One region of the Vibrio sp. R12-SG2-ISO1 genome, then DNA from elsewhere that is predicted to be linked to it. Evidence: predicted binding sites of a transcription regulator. Region 1 holds the regulator's gene; each other region holds the start of a gene.

Region 1 (4,289 bases):
AACCGCCAATTAACTGGGGCGAGTGGCGATGCGCCGTTTGGCGGACCGGGCGCCTCGGGCAACCTTCGCCCAAGTGCTTACTACGCTGCGGATTATTGCGCTTACCCTATGGCGTCGATGGAAGGCGAGCACACCTTGCTGCCTGAGACGTTAAGCCCGGGTGTAGAACTGTAAGACGCACCTTGGGCTCGCTTGGAGCCCAAGGTGTTCGATTCATTGCTAGGTTTGTGATTAAGCCATTCTTTTAAAGAACTAGCTTTACGATTCAGCTTCACGATTAACATGGAGACGTTATGACGCCTGCTCAACTGTTCGATTTACTGTGGCAAGACTATATTTCTCGTCTATGCCCTCAAGCGGCCAAGGTTCATCAGCTTTTAGAAGAAGATGAGCCGCTGATCAATGACCATATTGCGCTGCGCACCTTTAACATCGCGCCGCTCGGTATCGAGACATTAGCTGCGCCATTTATTGCACTGGGTTACCAAGCGTGTGGTGATTATCTTTTTGAGAGCAAGCACTTGGTCGCCAAGCACTATGAGCACGCCGATCCGACGCTGCCAAAAGTGTTCATCAGTGAGCTGAAAGTCGAAGAGTGCTCAGCGCCTCTGCAAAGCATTGTCAGCAAGCTGGTGGCACAAGTGGAGGCATCCACACTACAAAGCCATGAGTTTTTGTATGCGGGCCGTTTGTGGGATCTCAGCTATGAAGATTTTCAAACCCTCGCCCAAGAGAGTGAGTACGCAGCATGGCTTGCGGCGCACGGCTATGGGGCTAACCATTTCACCGTAAGCGTTAATCAGCTCAAGGCATTTGACGAGGTGGCGGCGGTGAATGAGCATCTTCGCCAAGCGGGTTTTGTCATCAATGAGTCGGGCGGCGAAGTGAAAGGCTCACCAGAGGTACTGCTTGAGCAATCGTCCACCATGGCAGACAAAGTCGAGGTGAGCTTTAGTGACGGTACGCAAGTGATCCCAGGCGGCTTCTACGAATTTGCCAAACGCTATCAGATGAGTAATGGGGAGCTCTACCCAGGGTTTGTCGCGGCGTCAGCGGATAAGATATTTGAGAGTACGAATGGGTAGGGAGTGCCTAGTTGATGGGAGTGCCTAGTTCCTAGTTACTAGTTCCTAGAGGGGGCTGGTGAAATGGGTGATGGGTAGTGGGTGATGGTGCTAGGGCCTGGTAAATAAAAAGCCACCGCTGGTAGACAGGGTGGCTTTCTTATCTTTAAAGGTTTTCTCTAGGAACTCGTCACTAGGAACTCGCCTCTAACTCTTATCGCGTGCCGTAGACGACGATGGTTTTACCGTGGGCGGAGATCAGGTTTTGCTCTTCAAGCATCTTCAAGATTCGGCCAACGGTCTCACGTGAACAGCCGACAATCTGACCGATCTCTTGACGAGTGATCTTGATTTGCATGCCGTCTGGGTGCGTCATGGCATCTGGCTGTTTCGCTAGGTTAAGTAGCGTCTGCGCGATGCGGCCTGTCACGTCTAGGAAGGCGAGGTCACCGACTTTTTGGCTCGTCACTTGTAGGCGGCTTGCCATTTGCGCAGATAGACGCATCAGGATGTCAGGGTTGACTTGGATAAGCTGACGGAATTTCTTGAATGAGATCTCTGCAACTTCACAAGGTGATTTAGCGCGAACCCAAGCGGTACGCTCTTGATCTTCTTCAAATAGACCAAGTTCACCGATAAAGTCACCTTGGTTTAGGTAAGAAAGGATCATTTCCTTACCTTCTTCGTCTTTAATCAGTACCGCCACAGAGCCTTTGACGATGTAGTAAAGCGTCTCTGCTTTCTCACCGGCGTGGATCAATGTGCTTTTTGATGGGTACTTATGAATATGACAATGTGACAGGAACCACTCTAATGTTGGATCGGTTTGAGGTTTACCTAGAACCATAATATCTCACTTCCTCTGCAGGGTACGCTTGCCGCTTTCCATTTTTGTCGCGCCAGTAAAAGACGCGAAGCCTTGAACAAGGCTTTTTAGGATAAGAGCACTTATTCAATGCTGCAAGCCATCTTTGTTTCGGTTACAAATAGTAGCCTTTTTCAAAAGGGATTTCTTGATTTTAATCGTGTCAAGTTGGTGATTGTTTACGCAAAAATGTGCACATGATCACGGTATGACAAGTAAACGGGTCTTAGGACTGATCGCTAGCCAATTTTACCCGTCTCGATAAGCTGCTGTAGGATAGGTCTGACGATGAGCTCCATCGCAAAACTCATCTTACCCCCCGGCACGACAATGGTGTTGTGGCGCGACATGAAAGAGCCATCAATCATAGCGAGCAGATATGGGAAGTCGACCTGTTTGATGCCGCGCAGGCGGATCACCACGAAACTCTCATCCAAACTTGGGATGCCTTTAGCGTTAAGTGGGTTGGACGTATCGACGGTCGGCACGCGTTGGAAGTTGATGTGGGTGCGCGAAAATTGCGGGGTAATGTAGTTGAGATAGTCATCCATCGAGCGGACAATCGAGTCCATCACCGCTTCGCGTGAGTGACCGCGATCGCGCGTGTCACGGACGAATTTTTGAATCCACTCCAAGTTCACAATCGGCACCATGCCAATCAAAAAGTCGACGTGTTGGGCGACATTAACCTCACCATCCACCACGCCGCCATGCAGTCCTTCATAGAACAAGACGTCAGAATTTTCCGGCAAATCTTGCCACGGCGTGAAGGTGCCCGGCATTTGATTGTAGGGCACGGCTTCATCGAAGGTGTGCAAGTAGCGACGAATTTGCCCTGTGCCTTCATTGCCATACTGCTTAAAAAACGCAGACAGCGCAGGGAAGTCGTTCGCCTGCGGACCAAAGTAGCTGATGTGGCGTCCTTGCTCGCGCGCTTTGCGGATCTCGACATCCATTTCTGGGCGCGTAAAGCGGTGGAAACTGTCCCCTTCCACCCAAGCCGGTTTCACGCGCATCATGTTAAACATTTTGCGAAACGCTTCAGAGGTCGTGGTTGTGCCCGCACCGGAAGAGCCCGTTACGGCAATAATGGGGTGTTTTGCTGACATGACAAACCTTGTCTTATTCCTTGTCAAATGATGACCAATATAGCATGTTCTATTGATTGATCACGGTATGGCGTTTTTTAACGCACTGGAAATATTAAAACTTTGATTTGAGTTGAATATCCACGCTCTCATGCAGCTCTGAATAGACCACCACAGCTTCACCACTCACCAAGCTCTGACGGATCTGGGCGATTTTCTCGTCAAGAGAGATTTCCTGCTCGCCATAGTCCGTCCCTTCACGCAGTACAAATTCACGGATCAGGTTGTCTAGGGTGTCAGGAGCGATTTGTTGCCAAGGGATAATCATAGGGCCTCGTTGGTTGATGGGGGAGTTCCTAGTCGTCAGTGCCTAGTTCCTAGAGGGGTTCTAGGGACTTTATGCACTCGCGGTATAACGTACAGGGGAGAGCGCGATGGCTCTCCCTTGGTAAAATAATGGGCGATTTTTTGCCCAGTCTTGATTAAGTTTGCGAACTTATTGATGACTATATCTGAAAATCTTGTACTCAGTGAATAGGAGTTTATTGAGCGTAGTTTCAATGGTTGCTGAGTTCTCTAGTACACCGATGCTATCAGCGTAGTTCTTACTTAAATAAGTATTGTTGGCGATAGCATAAGCATCAAAATTACTGGTCAATAGAGCGTCCTCGACATCGCTGTTTGCTGCGCTTTCGACGAGCGATACTTCCACTTTATCAAGGGAAGAGTTCCAACTAGTGTCGATACCGTTATCAAACGACATGAGTGGTTGATATTGCTTTGCCGTCGCGTAGATACTTTGTCTTGTCGAGGTGTTATCGAGCGTAGATTGAACCAAGGTTCTTTGCAGGTCGAGGGATGCAGGTGGTGTGGTATCGTAGCCTTCAACGCAGTCCATGGTATATCCAGAACATCCAACTAAAGTGGGTGGAGATACCGTGATAACCGCGGGAATATTGCTATCTGTCAGTGTTGAAGATTCGTCTATTTCGACTGAAACATTTTGAGGTTGTTTCGTGTACTCAAAGTCCCATGATGAGTGGTCACCAGATACGTTAAGGTAATAGAGTGCGTCTAGGCTGTTGGCGTAGCTATACGAACTGGCTGATGCAGTATTGAGAGCTTGCCACAAAATCGCCCCAGTGCCTGAACGGTAAACGTTCAGATTCGCCTGATCGATGGTGGTCTCTGCTGAGGTATCAGGTGTCCAAACTAAACTGCTGTCATCAACATCATTGAGCTCGATTGGGTTTGCCGCTGTGCCAAGGTTAG
Region 2 (4,289 bases), on a different contig from region 1:
CATCAACGCCGAAGTGAGCGGGCGTCCCAAGCACATCTACAGCATCTGGCGCAAAATGCAGAAGAAAAATTTGGCGTTCGATGAGCTGTTTGACGTGCGCGCAGTGCGCATCATCGCCGACAAACTGCAAGACTGTTACGCCGCGCTGGGGATGGTGCACACCAAATACAAACACCTGCCCAGTGAGTTTGATGACTACGTTGCAAACCCAAAACCAAATGGCTACCAATCCATTCACACCGTGATCCTCGGCCCGGAAGGCAAAACCATCGAGATTCAGATCCGCACCAAGCAGATGCACGAAGATTCTGAACTTGGGGTGGCCGCGCACTGGAAGTACAAAGAGGGCGGCGCTGGTCGCAGTGGGTACGATGAGAAAATTACCTGGCTACGCAAACTGCTTGATTGGCAAGAGGAGATGTCCGACTCGGGTGAGATGTTGGATGAAGTGCGCAGCCAAGTGTTTGATGACCGCGTCTATGCCTTTACTCCGCGTGGCGATGTCGTCGACTTACCGATGGGCGCGACTCCACTCGATTTTGCTTACCACATTCACTCGGAAGTGGGGCATCGCTGTATTGGTGCCAAAGTAGCGGGCCGTATCGTGCCTTTTACCCATAAATTGTCGATGGGCGATCAAGTTGAGATCATTACTGCTAAAGAGCCCAATCCATCGCGCGACTGGTTAAATCCGTCGATGGGGTTTGTGACCTCAGGGCGAGCACGCGCGAAGATCAATGCTTGGTTCCGCAAGCAATCTCGTGAGAAAAACCTCGAGGCGGGGCGCGAGATTCTCGAGGTGGAACTGGCGAAAATTGGTGCGACGTTAAAAGATGCCGAGCGTTATTCGCTGAAGCGCTTTAACGTCAACTCGACCGATGAACTGTTTGTTGGGGTGGGCAGCGGTGATTTGCGGATTAACCAAATCATCAATCATATCAATGCGTTGGTGAATAAGCCCACCGCAGAAGAAGAAGACAAGCAAGCCCTAGAAAAGCTCCAAGAAGCAGAGCACAAAGCGCCGGCTCAGAGCCGCCCTAAGAAGGATGCGGTTGTGGTCGAAGGGGTCGACAACTTGATGACCCACCTCGCTCGATGCTGTCAGCCAATCCCGGGCGATGAAATCTGCGGTTATATCACCCAAGGCCGTGGCATTTCAGTGCATCGCGCCGATTGTGAGCAGCTTGATGAGTTAAGGCACCATGCGCCAGAACGTATTATTGATACCGTTTGGGGCAGCGGCTTTGTGGGCTCCTACATTCTCACTGTCCGTGTTGAGGCGATGGAGCGCGGTGGGCTGTTAAAAGACATCACTACGCTGTTTGCCAATGAGAAAATCAAAGTGACCAGCATGAAGAGTCGCGTCGACTACCGTAAACAGTTATCGATCATGGATTTTGATCTTGAAGTGAACAACATCGAGGTGTTATCACGGGTGATCAAACGTGTGGAACAGATCCGAGACGTGATGAGCGTTAAACGTTTGGGCTAAGCGGAATCGGTAGCAATTATTGACAATGCGCGTCAAGCGCGACTAACAGTTAGAAGGTGAGTGGTTATGCTGCTCACCTTTTCATTTTGTGAGGGAGAGGCATGAGTCATCCAATTGAACAATTAGAGCAAATTATGGCCAAGCTGCGTGATCCAGAACACGGCTGTCCATGGGATTTAAAGCAGTCTTTCGACACCATAGTGCCGCACACCATTGAAGAAACCTATGAAGTGGTGGATGCGATTCACAACCGCGATTGGACCAATCTAAAAGAAGAGCTTGGCGATCTGTTGTTCCAGGTGATTTTCTACAGTCAACTGGCTAAAGAGCAGCAATTGTTTGATTTTTCTGAGGTGGTCGACACAGTGAATGAAAAACTCACGCGCCGTCACCCGCATGTCTTTGGCCAAGCGGAGTTTGCCAGCGACGAGGAAATTAACGCCAATTGGGAGGCGGAAAAAGCCAAAGAGAAAGCGCAACTAGGCAAAAATGAACAAAGTATCCTAGACTCAATACCAGCTTCTCTACCGGCGCTTTCTCGTGCTACAAAAATTCAGAAAAAGTGCGCCAAAGTGGGCTTTGATTGGGACACTTTAGGACCCGTGGTGGATAAAGTGCGCGAGGAGGTCGATGAAGTCGTCTCGGAAGCGGTTCAAGTCTCGGTGCAAGATGACAAGGTCGAGATGGAGCTCGGTGATTTGCTGTTTGCGGTGGTGAATCTTGCTCGTCACCTAGGTCATGACCCTGAAGCGGCATTGAGCAAGGCGAATCTTAAGTTTGTGCGTCGCTTTAAAGGCTTAGAATCACGTGTTGCAGCGCAGAATAAGACGCTAGAACAGTTACCCTTAGAGGCGCTTGATGCACTGTGGGATGAAGCAAAAGCAGCGGAAAAATAGACTCGCTCAGAGTAATCACGCGAATTCGTCTGAGTACAGTCAGCCGTCGCGTGAATTTGATTTGAAGCAAAAAAGAAAAAATGACACTGTGATAGATTTCACGTTGTGGCGGTTAGGGTCTTCTGGTATATTTTCGTCCCGTCCAGAAGAATTCCATTTCCCTCATTCAACCAATTTCAGGTTAAACATGACGACAAATTACATTTTTGTTACTGGCGGGGTTGTATCCTCTCTAGGTAAAGGTATTGCAGCTGCATCTCTAGCCGCTATTCTAGAAGCTCGTGGTCTTAAAGTGACCATGATGAAGCTTGACCCTTACATCAACGTTGACCCGGGCACCATGAGCCCAACTCAGCACGGTGAAGTGTTCGTCACGGAAGATGGCGCAGAGACCGACCTAGACCTTGGTCACTATGAGCGTTTCATTCGCACCAAGATGACTAAGCGCAATAACTTTACTGCCGGTCGTGTTTACGCAGACGTGCTTCGCAAAGAGCGTCGTGGTGACTACCTAGGCGCCACCATTCAAGTTATCCCTCACATCACTAACGCCATTAAAGACCGTGTTATTGCCGGTTCTGAAGGGCACGATGTGGCTATCGTTGAAGTTGGTGGTACGGTCGGTGACATCGAGTCATTGCCATTTATGGAAGCGATTCGTCAGCTTGCTGTTGAACTCGGCCGTGAACGTGCGATGTTCATGCACTTGACGCTAGTCCCTTACCTTGCTGCGGCGGGTGAAGTGAAAACTAAGCCGACTCAGCACTCAGTGAAAGAGTTGCTCTCTATCGGTATCCAACCTGATATTCTGGTTTGTCGTAGCGATCGCATGATCCCAGCGAACGAGCGTAAGAAAATTGCCCTTTTCTGTAACGTTCCTGAGAAAGCGGTGATTTCGATGAAGGATGTGGATTCGATCTACAAGATCCCTCAACTGATCAAATCGCAAGGTCTTGATGATCTTGTGTGTGCACGTTTTGGTATCGACGCTCCAGAAGCAGACCTGTCTGAATGGGAACAGGTTATCTATGAAGAAGCGAACCCAACGGGCGAAGTGACTATTGGTATGATCGGTAAATACATCGAACTGCCGGACGCGTACAAATCAGTCAACGAAGCGCTTAAGCATGCTGGCTTGAAAAACCGCTTGAACGTCACCATTAAATACGTAGATTCACAAGATGTTGAGACTAAAGGCGTTGAAGTGCTTGCCGGTCTTGACGCTATTCTAGTACCGGGCGGTTTTGGTGACCGTGGTATCGAAGGTAAGATTCGCGCAGCGCAATACGCGCGTGAAAACAATGTCCCTTACCTTGGTATCTGTCTTGGTATGCAAGTCGCGCTGATTGAATACGCTCGTAACGTCGCGGGTATGGAAGGCGCGCATTCAACAGAATTTAATAAAGAGACGAAATACCCTGTGGTAGGCTTGATCACTGAGTGGGTCGACGGTGAAGGTAAAGTTGAAGAACGTACCGAAACTTCGGATCTTGGTGGTACTATGCGTCTTGGCTCTCAGCTATGTCACTTAGAGAAAGGAACTAAGGCTCGCGAGCTTTACGGTAGCGCGACGATTCATGAACGTCACCGTCACCGTTACGAAGTGAACAACGTCCTTCGACCACAAATTGAAAAAGCGGGCTTGAAGGTCTCTGGTCTTTCTGCAGACAAGAAGCTGGTGGAAATGATTGAAAACCCTGCGCACCCATGGTTCGTTGCGGCTCAGTTCCACCCAGAATTCACATCGACGCCTCGTGATGGTCACCCATTATTCGCAGGTTTCGTGAAAGCCGCTGGTCAGCACTCACGCGGCGAGTTTGAGAAGTAAGTAAAAAGGATACGGGCGGCGGCGAAGGTTGTGCTGCTGCCTTTTAAATTTGACATTTATATTTGAACGAGAG
Region 3 (4,289 bases), on a different contig from region 1:
GCCGATGAGATTGAATTTGATGCATTCGCCGCAGTGGACATGCGTATCGCTCGTATCATCTCTTGTGAAGAAGTGCCAAAAGCCAACAAACTGCTTAAGTTCCAACTCGATATCGGCGGTGAAACTCGTCAAGTCTTCTCTGGTATTAAGTCTGCTTACAAACCCGAAGAGCTTGAAGGCAAACTCACCGTGATGGTTGCGAACCTTAAGCCGCGTAAGATGAAATTTGGTATGTCGGAAGGCATGATCCTAGCAGCAGGCCCTGGTGGCAGCGAGCTATGGATTCTTGAGCCTCATGAAGGCGCACAGCCAGGTATGCGCGTGATGTAATCACCAGGCTCATATCACTCATCCCCGCGTGACACCGTCCGCGGGGATTTTTTGTGCCCTCAATCACAATATTAGGGCTTACTTTGCACCAAAACCGTTCAACCCCTTCGCCCTACAGAATATAACCCACTGTATTTAAACAACTTATAAGTTGGCACTGTTCCTGCTCTACCCACTTAGTAGTAGGCGAGTACAAGGAGTACGTTATGTTTGTGTTGATCTCAGTGGTTCTATCGATAGCCGTATTGGCTGTCATGCTTTACTTCTCTAAAAAGCGTCAAAGCACTTTAGAGCGCAAGTTTGAAACACTGGTCTTGCTGCGACAGGTGATGTTGCTTAGCCGCAAACATCGTAGCGCGACCCACTTGGCGTTAACCAAGGAGGTGACGGATAGTGAGCTGGAAGAAATTGAAGCGCTCTACGATCAAATGGTCGATATCACCAATGGCTTGGTGGCCAACGCGCCCTTTGACAACAAACCCATGTACCGAATTTTCCAATTAAAACTCAAAGGCATGCATAAAGAGTGGCAAGACAGAACCGTGATTCGCAACCAAGTCATCCACGGTAAAACCATTCGTCACTGCATGTTCTTGATGGATGAAGTCGCGATTGCATGGTTGATTGAGTCTGAGCGTGAAGATCTCAGTGATGAGTACCACATGAACTGGCAACAAATCCTCGACAGTATGGAAGTGCTGACTCAACTGCGTTTGTGCATTCCAGAAATCGATACTATTGATGGTCGCTTGCGCGTTAAATACTATTGCGACAAAACACGTCGTAAACTTAACCAACTGTCGATCATCAGTCCATTGAGTGTTGCCTCACCAGCCAGCAGTGCCGCGATGCGTGACCTGACTGAAATCGCCATCAGCGAAGAGCTAGATTGGACAGAAGAAGCCTTGTATGAACTGACCAGTGACGTGTCTGCGGTCATCTCGCAAGTCTATGACCAAGTGTTATCGGACATGACGGAAACGCTCTACCTGCCACTTCCTCGAGTAGCGATAGCGTGAACGGCTAACGATACACGTTTTAGCAAAATCTATTGTTGCCAATCTATTGTAAAAAAATAAAAACGGCCAGGTGATAAGACCTGGCCGTTTTCATCATTGTTTGCTCAACGCGAATATGCGCTAAAGAACTCTGATACTTAGAGCTTTGTTACTTAGAGCATTTTGCGCGCCGCTTCGACGACAACTTTAATCGAGCGTGCTTCGGTTTCTTTTAGCGTAGAGTGATCAGGGATCTCTTTTTGAGTTCGGTTGATGATGACACCCGCCACACAACCTGCTTTTAGGCCAGAGCTTGCACACATCGTCAATAAGGTCGCTGACTCCATCTCGAAGTTCAGTACGCCCATATCTTGCCACTCTTTCATCGAGCCTTGGAAACGTTTCACCACGCGACCTGAAAAGGTATCGTAACGCTCTTGACCAGGGTAGAAGGTATCACTGGAAGCCGTGACACCCATGTGAACCGTTGCACCTGTCTCTTCTACCGCCGCTTTCATCGCTGTTGCCACATCAAAATCAGCCACCGCTGGGAACTCCATAGGCGCGAAATGCAGACTGGCACCATCGAGACGCACAGAGCCGGTTGAAACAATCATATCGCCAACATTCACATGCGGTTGGATTGCACCAGTGGTACCAACACGTAGGAAGGTACGCACACCACACTGCGCTAACTCTTCAACCGCAATAGAAGTCGATGGGCCACCAATACCGGTGGAACACACAACAACAGGCTTGCCCTCTAATTCAGCGCGGTACAGCGTGTATTCACGGTGACTGGCGAGAAAGACGGGATTATCCATCTCTTCAGCAATTTTTTGCACACGTGCAGGATCGCCAGGGATGATCGCGAGTGTCGCACCAGCAAGATCGTCTTTCGTAACACCAAGGTGGAAAACAGCTTGAGACATAGGGGAGGCTCCTTATAGTGACAGGCTCATCGAATGAGTGGCGGCCTGTTCTTACATTTGTTTGGGTACCCGGCTACTCTAACCAAGTCAGCAATAATATAGAGTGATTTAGATCACACATAACAAAGCAACAAAACATTCAATTTCACAATAAACCGTTTTGCATCACACTTTAATACGCAATATCGTCAATTTTGCACATAAAACCGCCGTTTGATCTCACGTTTTCTCATCGCTACATCCATCACCCCGAGGTCGACAGCGATGCCTCCGAGAGCGAAATAAACGACGAGACGTAGATTAGACCGGATGCTTAAAGCAATCGTTGATGGTTTTACCGATCGCGCGTAACACATCTCTTCTCGTGATGATCCCAACCAATCGACCATTATCAATGACAGGGTAGACCTTGGGCTTACCGACCTTCATCATATCCGCTAACTCGATAATAGAGGTCTCAGGGGTCACTGAAAGTACCTCCTTGCTCATACAGTCCGATACGATATGGGTATCTTGGCAGTAGTAACTCACCTTGATGAGTTTATCCAACAGGTCTTGACCCGATAGAAAACCAATCACTTTTTTGCTCTCGTCAATCACGGGCCCACCGAGATAATTCGAGTTCATCACCTTTTCAAGCGCCGCACTCAACGACATATTGGGGGTAAATGTCACCGCTTGTAACGTCATATAGTCTCTGACCTTTAATGATTCCATCTGCGTCTCCTTGTCCGTGCTCTGGGCGGGTCATACTATATATTGTCGTCTAATTTCTTGATTTCACAAATGGCGCTGCGCATTTTTCCACCGACCCTCAACTTAATGACTAAACTGTAATTAGTGATAGCGATGGAGAGGTATGAGCCCGTGAACTCAACGTTGACTGAATTGATGAAAGTGAACCCCGCGTTGATGCATACGGTGTTTGCCTCTTTGCCTGAGCCGACCTTTTTAATCAGCAAAACGGGCGTCTATGTGGAGGCGTGGGGTGGACGCGATACGACGCGTCACCATGACCCAAGAATCATTATCGGGCTAGATCAGTACCAGGTACTCCCCGCTGATAAAGCGGTGTGGTTTAGCCAAGTGGTGGTCGATGTCATAGAGAGTCAAACCCCGGCAGAGCTGGAATACTCCCTTGACCCAAAGTCGTTGAGCTGTTTTAACGAGGTGGAAGGGCCAAAAGATCGACAGTTTTTTAATGCGTTGGTGATCCCCCTCCCCGATACGGAGTTTGTCCTCTGGACGGTTCGCAACATCACCGAGCACCAAAATGCGCTAGAAAGGTTGGCAAAGCAGCAGCTTGAATTGGAAAAAATTACCCATCTTGACCATTTGACTAAGGTCTACAACCGCTACGCCTTGGATGTGATGGTCCCGGATGTCTTAGAGCTGGCCTATCTTAACCAAACCGGATGTGCGCTGCTGATGATCGATCTTGATTGTTTTAAACAATACAACGATCGCTATGGCCATTTGAAAGGCGATGATGTGCTTGAATCACTGGGGGCAACGCTGATGAACTGGTGCAGTGCGCACGACCTCTGTTTTCGCTATGGTGGTGATGAGTTTCTGATTGTGTGTCCCAACATCAGGGAGAGTGAGTGTTTCGAGCGTGCAGAGCAATTGCGAGATCAGGTTAACGCTCTAGCGATTGAGCATCTATCTTCAACCGTAAGCAATTGTGTGTCGATTACGATTGGCATCCATTATTGCCCGCACATTCCCCACCCGATGAGCACTGAGCGTCTAGTCGCTGTCGCAGACAAAGCGCTGTTCTTTGCCAAAAAACAGCGCCGGGGTACGATTCATCAAATCAATCAGTGGTAGAGCAAGGCATCCACTAGGGTTGTTGCCAGCGCTGTGCGGCTTGCGCATCGGACTCACGCGATTCCACCCAGCGCGTATCGGTTGTCGTGCGCTCTTTTTTCCAAAACGGCGCTTGTGTCTTAAGGTAGTCCATCACAAATTCGCACGCTTCAAACGCGGCTTTGCGATGCGCACTCGTTACGCCGACAAACACAATTTG

The links. Region 1 encodes CRP, which controls carbon source genes, mostly activating them, when cyclic AMP is high. Its sites were predicted from a motif close to TGTGANNNNNNTCACA; they were not measured.
Region 2: the regulator CRP is predicted to act here: its motif matches at 2,476-2,491, upstream of pyrG (CTP synthase).
Region 3: the regulator CRP is predicted to act here: its motif matches at 2,363-2,378, upstream of udp (uridine phosphorylase).

The regions. Positions count from the first base shown of each region.
Region 1 covers NZ_JCBDGO010000029.1:63,457-67,745, reverse strand. Annotated here, with positions in the region: gene astD (succinylglutamate-semialdehyde dehydrogenase) at 1-174, shown strand, start outside; gene AC6R10_RS18400 (DUF1338 domain-containing protein) at 294-1,085, shown strand; gene crp (cAMP-activated global transcriptional regulator CRP) at 1,279-1,911, opposite strand; gene AC6R10_RS18390 (phosphoribulokinase) at 2,169-3,038, opposite strand; gene AC6R10_RS18385 (YheU family protein) at 3,133-3,345, opposite strand; gene AC6R10_RS18380 (SH2 domain-containing protein) at 3,514-4,289, opposite strand, start outside.
Region 2 covers NZ_JCBDGO010000008.1:721,959-726,247, reverse strand. Annotated here, with positions in the region: gene relA (GTP diphosphokinase) at 1-1,492, shown strand, start outside; gene mazG (nucleoside triphosphate pyrophosphohydrolase) at 1,594-2,388, shown strand; gene pyrG (CTP synthase) at 2,576-4,216, shown strand.
Region 3 covers NZ_JCBDGO010000008.1:327,656-331,944, forward strand. Annotated here, with positions in the region: gene metG (methionine--tRNA ligase) at 1-330, shown strand, start outside; gene AC6R10_RS06880 (hypothetical protein) at 537-1,349, shown strand; gene udp (uridine phosphorylase) at 1,502-2,260, opposite strand; gene AC6R10_RS06890 (CBS domain-containing protein) at 2,561-2,977, opposite strand; gene AC6R10_RS06895 (GGDEF domain-containing protein) at 3,128-4,090, shown strand; gene moaE (molybdopterin synthase catalytic subunit MoaE) at 4,104-4,289, opposite strand, start outside.